2 regions of the Weizmannia sp. FSL K6-3076 genome follow, and region 1 is predicted to be linked to the other one. Evidence: riboswitches for the same ligand, from Rfam matches in the RefSeq annotation. Region 1 holds a riboswitch; the other holds the start of a gene.
What was found. Region 1 has a riboswitch for preQ1 ahead of NSS95_RS08080 (QueT transporter family protein). Riboswitches for the same ligand answer to the same signal wherever they lie in the genome.

Region 2: another riboswitch for preQ1. It lies ahead of queC (7-cyano-7-deazaguanine synthase QueC); the one in region 1 lies ahead of NSS95_RS08080 (QueT transporter family protein).

Annotation. Positions count from the first base shown of each region.
Region 1 is NZ_JBBOWU010000001.1:1,735,240-1,739,453, forward strand. Features, by position in the region: gene dapB (4-hydroxy-tetrahydrodipicolinate reductase) at 1-641, opposite strand, end outside; gene NSS95_RS08070 (nucleotide pyrophosphohydrolase) at 648-992, opposite strand; gene NSS95_RS08075 (YitT family protein) at 1,144-2,007, shown strand; gene NSS95_RS08080 (QueT transporter family protein) at 2,034-2,516, opposite strand; PreQ1 riboswitch class I at 2,523-2,567, opposite strand; gene NSS95_RS08085 (zinc metallopeptidase) at 2,669-3,355, opposite strand; gene ypjB (sporulation protein YpjB) at 3,419-4,210, opposite strand.
Region 2 is NZ_JBBOWU010000001.1:2,120,798-2,125,011, forward strand. Features, by position in the region: gene NSS95_RS10110 (antibiotic biosynthesis monooxygenase) at 1-214, shown strand, start outside; gene NSS95_RS10115 (DUF1129 family protein) at 665-1,360, opposite strand; gene NSS95_RS10120 (PadR family transcriptional regulator) at 1,353-1,688, opposite strand; gene NSS95_RS10125 (hypothetical protein) at 1,814-2,011, opposite strand; PreQ1 riboswitch class I at 2,208-2,252, shown strand; gene queC (7-cyano-7-deazaguanine synthase QueC) at 2,279-2,962, shown strand; gene NSS95_RS10135 (ketopantoate reductase family protein) at 3,011-3,943, shown strand.

The DNA.
Region 1 (4,214 bases):
ACAAGGCCGGGCAGGCGGACGCTGTGGATATGCATGCCTTCAAAATCCGCGCCTCTTGCACCTTGTAATGTTTCTTTTTCATCCGGATGCCCCTGTGTTTTTTTTCTTCTTGCTTCCGAGATCATTTGCGCCGTTTTTACGCTCGTGCCGGACGGGGCATCTTTTTTCCGGTCATGGTGTAGCTCGATGATTTCCACATCCGGGAAATATTTCGCCGCCATTTGCGCAAATTTCATCATCAGCACTGCCCCGATTGCAAAATTTGGTGCAATGATACAGCCGATTCCTTTTTGTGCGGAAACAGCCTTTAGTTCTTCCAGTTCCGCATCGGTAAACCCGGTCGTCCCGACAACCGGGCGGACACCATGTGCAAGGGCCGTTTTCGCATGGAGGAACCCTGCTTTCGGCACCGTCAAATCAATCCATACATCCGCCGGGCAATTTTCAAGGCATGCTTCCGGGTCGGTATACACCCGGACCGGTTCGCCGTTATAATCGGATACATCATTGAACAGTTTGCCATCAAAAGTCCTGTCCACTACGCCAACGAGTTTAAAATGTTCCGTCCGCTCGATCAGCCGGACCGCCTCGCTCCCCATTTTCCCGCGGGCCCCGGCAACAATAATCCGAATATCATCCATGTTTCATTACTCCTCCTGCTCTTTTCGCGTCCATCTGTCTTTATCACGCGTGTTAAATTTCTGCAAAACCATTGTATGGGCTTCCTGTAAATCAATATGTAAAGCATTTGCCATGCAAATGACGACAAACAGCAAATCGCCGAGCTCTTCTGCTACGGTTTTCGGCTTCTCATCCGGTTTTTTCGGTTTTTCCCCGTAATAATGATTGATTTCGCGCGCCAGCTCCCCAAGTTCTTCCGTCAGCCTTGCTGTAAGCGCAAGCGGACTGAAGTACCCTTCTTCAAACTGGCTGATATAATCATCGACTTCTTTTTGCATTTGCCGGATCGATTTGTTTTCTGCCATTTTCATCCCCCAATCCTGTAATCCTCTTCCATGTTAGCCAAAAACGGCAGATTTTACAAATCATATATTTGCTTTTCTCTCTGCCTGATTGCCCTTTTGTACCGCTTTCGCTATAATGGGAACGCCGGATATATACCGGGGAAGGAGGATACGGATTATGCTGAAAAAGAAAAACATTTTTTTTATCCTGCTCGGCTCTTGCATCTTTGCCTTTGGCATTGTCCATTTTAATATTCAGAACCATCTGGCGGAAGGCGGTTTTACCGGAATTACGCTGCTGCTTTACTATTTATTTCATATCAACCCCTCTTACTCCAATCTGATTTTGAATATTCCCGTATTTTTTGTGGGATGGAAGCTACTTGGAAAAAAATCGTTTTACTATACACTGGTCGGGACGGTCGGCTCCTCTCTTTTTTTATGGATTTTTGAGAAGAAACATTTCCATATTCCGCTTCGCGATGATATGTTTCTTGCGGCGCTGTTTGCCGGGGTATTTATCGGCGTCGGTCTCGGCATTATCTTCCGCTACGGGGGGACATCTGGAGGCGTCGATATCATTGCCAGGCTCGTGTTTAAATATAAAGGCGTGGCGATGGGCAGGACCATGTTCATGTTCGACGCATGCGTGATTACGCTGTCGCTTATCACCTATCTGCATTACCGTGAAGCGATGTACACGCTCGTTGCCGTTTTTGTCGGCTCGCGTGTTGTCGATTTTCTGCAGGAGGGGGCCTATACGGCAAGAGGCGCTTTTATCATTTCGGACAAGCATGATGAAATTGCCGAGAAAATTATGAAGCAGATGGACCGCGGCGTTACGGTTTTTCGCGGGCACGGTATGTTCACGAAACAGGACCGGGATGTACTGTACTGTGTCGTCGGAAAACATGAGGTGTCCCGTTTAAAAGGCATTATCCATTCCGTTGACCCCCATGCCTTTGTGTCGATGATGGAGGTCCATGATGTGCTCGGGGAAGGCTTTACACTCGATGAGAACAAACAGCCGATTGAAGATTAAAAAAGAGCTGCCGCGGCAGCTCTTTTTTAAATCTGTTTTTCAAAATGCAGGCGTTTGTTGATCAGGTAGATGACCGGCATACCAATCAGCATCACAGCAAGTTCACCGATCCCTGCCGTCAGCCAGCCGAAAAAGAAAGGCACGCCGTTAAACCATTGCATTTCCCATGCGATAATAAACATGGAGGCCGTAAAAGCAATGGAATTAAGGATCATCTGCCCCCAGACGCCCTTTATAAACCGTGCGGATAAAATGGTAATCGCAAGCGCAAGGACGGACTGACCCGTGCCGATGAACATATCATACTTGATCGGCGAGAAAAACAAGTTTGAGAGAAAAACGCCTAATACAATGCCAATCATATACTTCTTGTTAAACACAACGAGATGGTTAAAAATTTCAGAAACACGGAACTGGATGTTCATAAACGCAAGCGGCTGAATAAAAAATGTCACCGCAATATACAGCGCGGCGACAATCCCGTTGACGACGAGTGTTTTCAGTTTCATATGCATCTCTCCTTAGTTTTTTTACGTGGGATGGTTTCGAACCACGGGTTGGAAACAACCAAACTTCTTTATTATAATGCAAACTAGAACATGCAGCAAGACAAAAAAAGCTTTCCGGGTTGCCGATTCACCCCGGAAAGCTTTTCGTACTGTTAATTATTGTTGTTATTGCCGTTTAAGTTGGTAAAGATGAGGATTAAACGCAGCAGTTCAATGACCGCAACAGCCGCGGCAGCCACATATGTGAGCGCGGCAGCCGATAACACTTTGCGCGCTTCCCTTTCTTCCCCGCCGCGGACAATGCCGAGCGATGTGACTTGTGCAAGCGCACGGGACGATGCATTGAATTCAACCGGCAATGTCACAAGCTGAAACAACACGGCAAGCCCCATGAGAATGATCCCGAGCAGGAACATGCCTGTCGCATGCGTGAACATCCCGATCAAAATAAAAATCCAAGAGGCATTGCTGCCGATATTCGCCACAGGCACGAGGCGGTGACGGAAACGGAGCGGCCCGTAATTGACTTTATCCTGAATGGCGTGTCCGCATTCGTGCGCCGCAACAGCAGCCCCCGCAATCGAACGCCCGTGGTAGTTGGCAGTCGACAAATTGACCGTTTTGTTAATCGGATTGTAATGGTCGCTTAGAAAGCCGCTGTGTTCCAGCACTTTCACATGGTATAAGCCATTTTCGTCCAAGATCATCCTTGCCACCTCGGCGCCTGTCATGCCGGATGCATTTGCGACCTTTTCATACTTGCTGTATGTGTTTTTTACCTTCAGCTGGGCCCAGATCGGAATGATTGCCAAAATGAGATAGTAAATCAAAAACGACATTTGCCACCCTCCATACCCTCCATGGTAATCTTACCTTTATTGTATCCGAATAAGGTCAAAAGGTCAATCCATATGATCGGTCTCGTGACGCTCTTCTTTTTGCCCTTTGTATTTTCTCCATCCGACATACGATAAAGTAAGAATGATGATGCTGCCGGTGGAAATCATAATCCACCAGAGGGAGGGGTCGGCTTCATCTTCCTTCATGGCTTCAAACAGCTGCTTCAAATCTGTCCGGAGCGCCTCCAGTTCCTTTTTTCCGGACCCGCTGCCTGCCACCTTGTCCCGATAACGATCAATATAAGCGATTTTCGAATCGAGCCGCTGTATTTTTTCAACCGGCAGATCCACTCTTAAACTCGGCTCGATCACTGCATATTGTTTGAGGAACAGGTTTAATTTTTCGTTGTACGTTTCGCGCTTCCCTGTTGCGGCTGCTTTTTGCACCTCTGTAAATGAAGACATCACCGGCCCTTCCATCTGCGTCCAGAGCGGCTGATACTTCGATTGGATCGCATCCACCACGAGCCGGAATGACGTGCAGGCATCCACTTTCTCCTCAGGCTCTGCGCTTACTTTCGTCAACGCCTTTACCGCTTCATCATGGGTGACGGTCAAAACTCTCAATTCATCCATCGTTAAACGTTTATTTTTAAACGATTGCCTGGAAAATGTTTTCGAAAATTCATTCAGCACATTTTTTGCTTCTGCATATTGCCCGTTTTTCGCCAGCTGCAATGCCTCGTCGCTTAGGTCATTTAAATGTGCCAAAGCATCATCCGAACCTTTTGCAAAACTTTTTCCGGCAAAACTTAACATGAACACACAAAGAAGGATCACTACTTTTCTCCTCATCCTT
Region 2 (4,214 bases), 390 kb from region 1:
AAAACAAGGGCGCGGCGAAGAAGAAGTGATTGTCATGATCACATGGGAATCAGAAACGCACTGGAAACAGTGGGAAAAGAGCGATGTCCATATCGCAGGACATAGGGCAAACCGCGGCAAGTCAAAACCGGACTATATGCTCAATATGGAACTCGGCATGTATGAAGTGAAAGCGGTGAAAAAAGCAGCAGGAAAAGCAGAAATTTCCGAGTGAAAAACTCGAGCGAAAAGGGAAGGCCGGCTGTAAGCCCTTTTAATAAAAAGCTGGCGAACCAATTCTAATCAGAGCCCCAAGTAGCCGAACGGAGAAAAAATGAGACTGAACGCCAAATAGATAGGCCGACCCGCATTTTGTCCTTCATTAATCTGATGAAGGACATTTTGCTAGTTGCCGCACCAGCATTTTGTCTTTCATCCACCCGGTGAAGAACATTTAGAAGATCGCAGCCTCTCGAACTGTCTTTCATCCACCCGCTGAAAGACAGTTCAAGAATCCTGGCCGACCATTTTGTCTTTCATCTCCCTGAAAGAAGATATTTCACAGTCCCCGCTGTTTTTTTGCAATACCTTTACGCACAATTGCGTGCAACATAGTTGGCGCATGCAAAACCCGTGGCGAAACCGCACACGGGCTTTTGAACAACAGATTTATTGCACGCTAGAACTATATCCCCCGGGACTTTGCTGCTTTCTCCCAGCTATAGTAAACCCCTAAACTCACCACACCTAAAACGAGCGGCAACCACCACGGATAAGAAAAGGACGGGCCGATTTTCGGCATGAATTTATCCAGCAAAATAACGCCGCCCAGAAAAACAAAGATTACGGCATCTATTTTCAAAAAAGTTAGGATTTGCACCTTTTTTGTCTTTTCCTTAAACAAACTCTTTTTCAAGATACGAAAGATATACCAAATGGCAAAGATCACGTATAGCCCGGCAATGAAAAAGTTCAGGGCCGCGGGTACAGGATAAAACGGCGGCAAAGGTCTGGAAAAGAACCGTTCAACAACAAAAGCAGTAATGCCATTAATGACCAAATCAATCCCCAAAAGCAAGATCATTATCCTGATTGTAAAAGAAACCATATTGCGTTTGTTTTCTTTCGGCAGCTGCCTGATGATTTCGTCGGCAAATGCTTTCGGGTCACCGCCGAACATTTGCGCAGCTGTCTTGTTTTCTTTTTGGCCTTCGAGCAGATGGTCAAGCAGTTCCATCAGCACTTCTTCTGTTTGCTGCTCGGACAAAACGGTTTGCAGGCGAAGGTAGTCAAGCATATCGTTGTAAAATTTTTTGTTCTCAGGTGCCAGTTCCTGCCGTTTACGGTTGTTTTCCTCAATCAACTGTTTTACACTAAGCATCCTCACTTCTTCCTTTCAATAAAAGATTTACAGGGGCTGCGATTCGCTGCCACTCTGCCGTAATCTCATCCAGCGCGGATTTTCCTTTTTCCGTCAATTCATAATATTTGCGGCTCGGCCCAGAATCGGATGGCTGCATCTCTCCATGGATCCAGCCGTTCTTTTGCAGGCGTAACAGAACCGGATAGAGCGTCCCCTCGCTAATTTCCTGGAGGCCTAATTGCTGAAGTTTTTTTGAAAGAATGTAGCCATAAACCGGTTCTTTTTCAATCACAGCCAGCACACAGCCGTCTAAAATGCCTTTCAGTAACTGGCTTCGAATGGACATCCCTCCACCCCCATTTCAACTACTTTGTTATGCAAGTTAGTTTATCAAAAAATGAACTACTTTGCAATGCAAAATAGAAAAAAACAATAATAAAATCCAGCGGCAGGCTAACCGCTGGAAAAATTTTATGATTGCTTTTTTCGCTTGGAAAAATAATGAAGGAAAAAGGACAGAATCATATAGGCTAAAATCAAAAATACGACATAATTGGCCCAAAAATTTTCAAGGTTCAACACATTCAGTGTGCTCAGCCCTTTCTGGATGCCCATTACAATGAGCACCGTCACCGCAAACATGAAAAATAATTGCACATAGCGTTTCATAGCCGTCCCTCCCAAATAAAGATAATCACTATGATTATCTTAAAAAACGGTCCGGCCGATGACTGTGATCTGGATCATAGCAAAGCCGGTTGTTTATGGCATTTATGTGAAAAATGCCGTACTCCGAAAAAGAACGGATGCTTTAAAAGATGGCGCCTGTTCCATGGTATAATCAATTGGGAAGAATCCTTCATTTATGGAAGAGGTTTTTAGAAAACCCTCTCTAAAAAACTAAGAAAACAGCATCCCTTTTCGGTGCTGTTTTGTGTGAAAGGACGATTATCAATGAAAAAAGAAAAAGCAGTCGTTGTTTTCAGCGGCGGCCAGGACAGCACCACCTGCCTTTTCTGGGCAAAGAAAAAGTTTCAGGAAGTGGAAGCCGTTACGTTCGATTACGGGCAGCGCCACCGTCTTGAAATAGAATGTGCAAAGAATATAGCGGAAGAGCTCGGGGTAAAGCAGCATATTCTGGATATGCAGCTGTTGAACCAACTCGCCCCGAACGCGCTGACGAGGGAAAGCATTACCGTGAAAGCAGGGGCAGACGGGGAGCTTCCGAATACGTTTGTGCCCGGGCGGAATTTGCTGTTTCTTTCTTTTGCCGGGGTGCTTGCCAGCCAAATCGGCGCAAGGCATATCGTAACCGGTGTGTGCGAAACGGACTTCAGCGGTTACCCGGACTGTCGCGATATTTTCATCAAATCTTTAAACGTCACCTTGAACCTTTCAATGGACCAGCAGTTTGTCATTCATACCCCGCTCATGTGGCGTAACAAAGCAGAAACATGGGCGCTCGCGGATGAACTCGGGGCATTTGATTTTGTCCGTGAAAAGACGCTGACCTGCTATAATGGCATCATCGCTGACGGCTGCGGGGAATGCCCGGCGTGCAAATTGCGCAAAAGAGGGCTGGAGCAATACCTGGCCATCCGGAACGGGCAGTCTGAATGACGATTTCGTTGGAATTGTGGTAAAATAATGAAAAAAGGAGGCGGGGGAATGGCTGAAATCAAAACAGTATCGATCATTGGGTTAGGCGCGCTCGGTATTTTATTCGGGCATCATTTATCGAAAAAAATGCCGGCGAAAAACTTGCGGATCATCGCTGACCAACAGCGCATTGAACGATATGAGCGGGAAGGCGTTTATTGTAACGGCGAAAAATGCCACTTTCATTATGTCACACCGGAAGAAACAGTGGAGCCGGCAGATTTGGTGCTATTTACGGTCAAATTCAACGGACTGGACGAGGCAGTTGAAGCAGTCAAACAACATGTCGGGCCGGATACGGTGATTTTGTCTGCCTTAAATGGGATCTCAAGCGAAGAAATCATTGGCCGTACATATGGAATGGACAAAATGTTATACTGTGTCGCCCAGGGGATGGATGCCGTCAAAACCGGAAACCAGCTGACATATGCGCATATGGGCATGCTTTGCTTCGGCGAAAAAAAGCCGGGCATTTTTTCGGAAAAAATGAAAAAAGTGGCCCGTTTCTTTGAGCAAACGGATTTGCCATACGAAGCCGACACCGAAATGATGAAAAGGCTTTGGGGCAAGTTCATGCTCAATGTCGGCGTCAACCAAACCGTCGCCGTTTACAAAAGCAATTACGGCGAAATCCAAAAAGACGGCCCTGCACGCGAGATGATGATTGCCGCTATGCGGGAAGTGATGGCATTGTCTGAAAAAGAAGGGTTTCCGCTCACGGAAGAAGATCTCCGTTACTGGCTGAAAGTGGTCGGAAACCTGAGTCCTGCCGGCAAACCGTCAATGGCGCAGGATGTCGAGGCAAAACGGTACAGCGAAGTCGGCCTGTTTTCCGGAACCGTCATCAAACTCGGCAAAAAATACGGCGTTCCAGTCCCGGTCAACGAAGAACTGAACCGGCGCATCCGGGAAATCGAAAGGACTTACGCCGCAGTACATTGACACGGATCACCAAAAAGGGAGCTTTCAGGAAAGCTCCCTTTTTGGTATGGCATACAATTGCCTGCTGTTTGTAGATGGAGGCTAGGGAAGGCAGTCATAGAAGCGCCCTATATGAAGAAAGGACACCTTTTTTCTGCGTTTCCTTAACTTAGAGGTCCTCTATGTGAAGGAAGAGCCTCGTTTTTGCTTGCTTCCTTAACGTAGACGGGCTCTATGTGAAGGAACAATCCCAATTTTCCTCGCTTCCTTAACGTAGACGGGCTCTATGTTA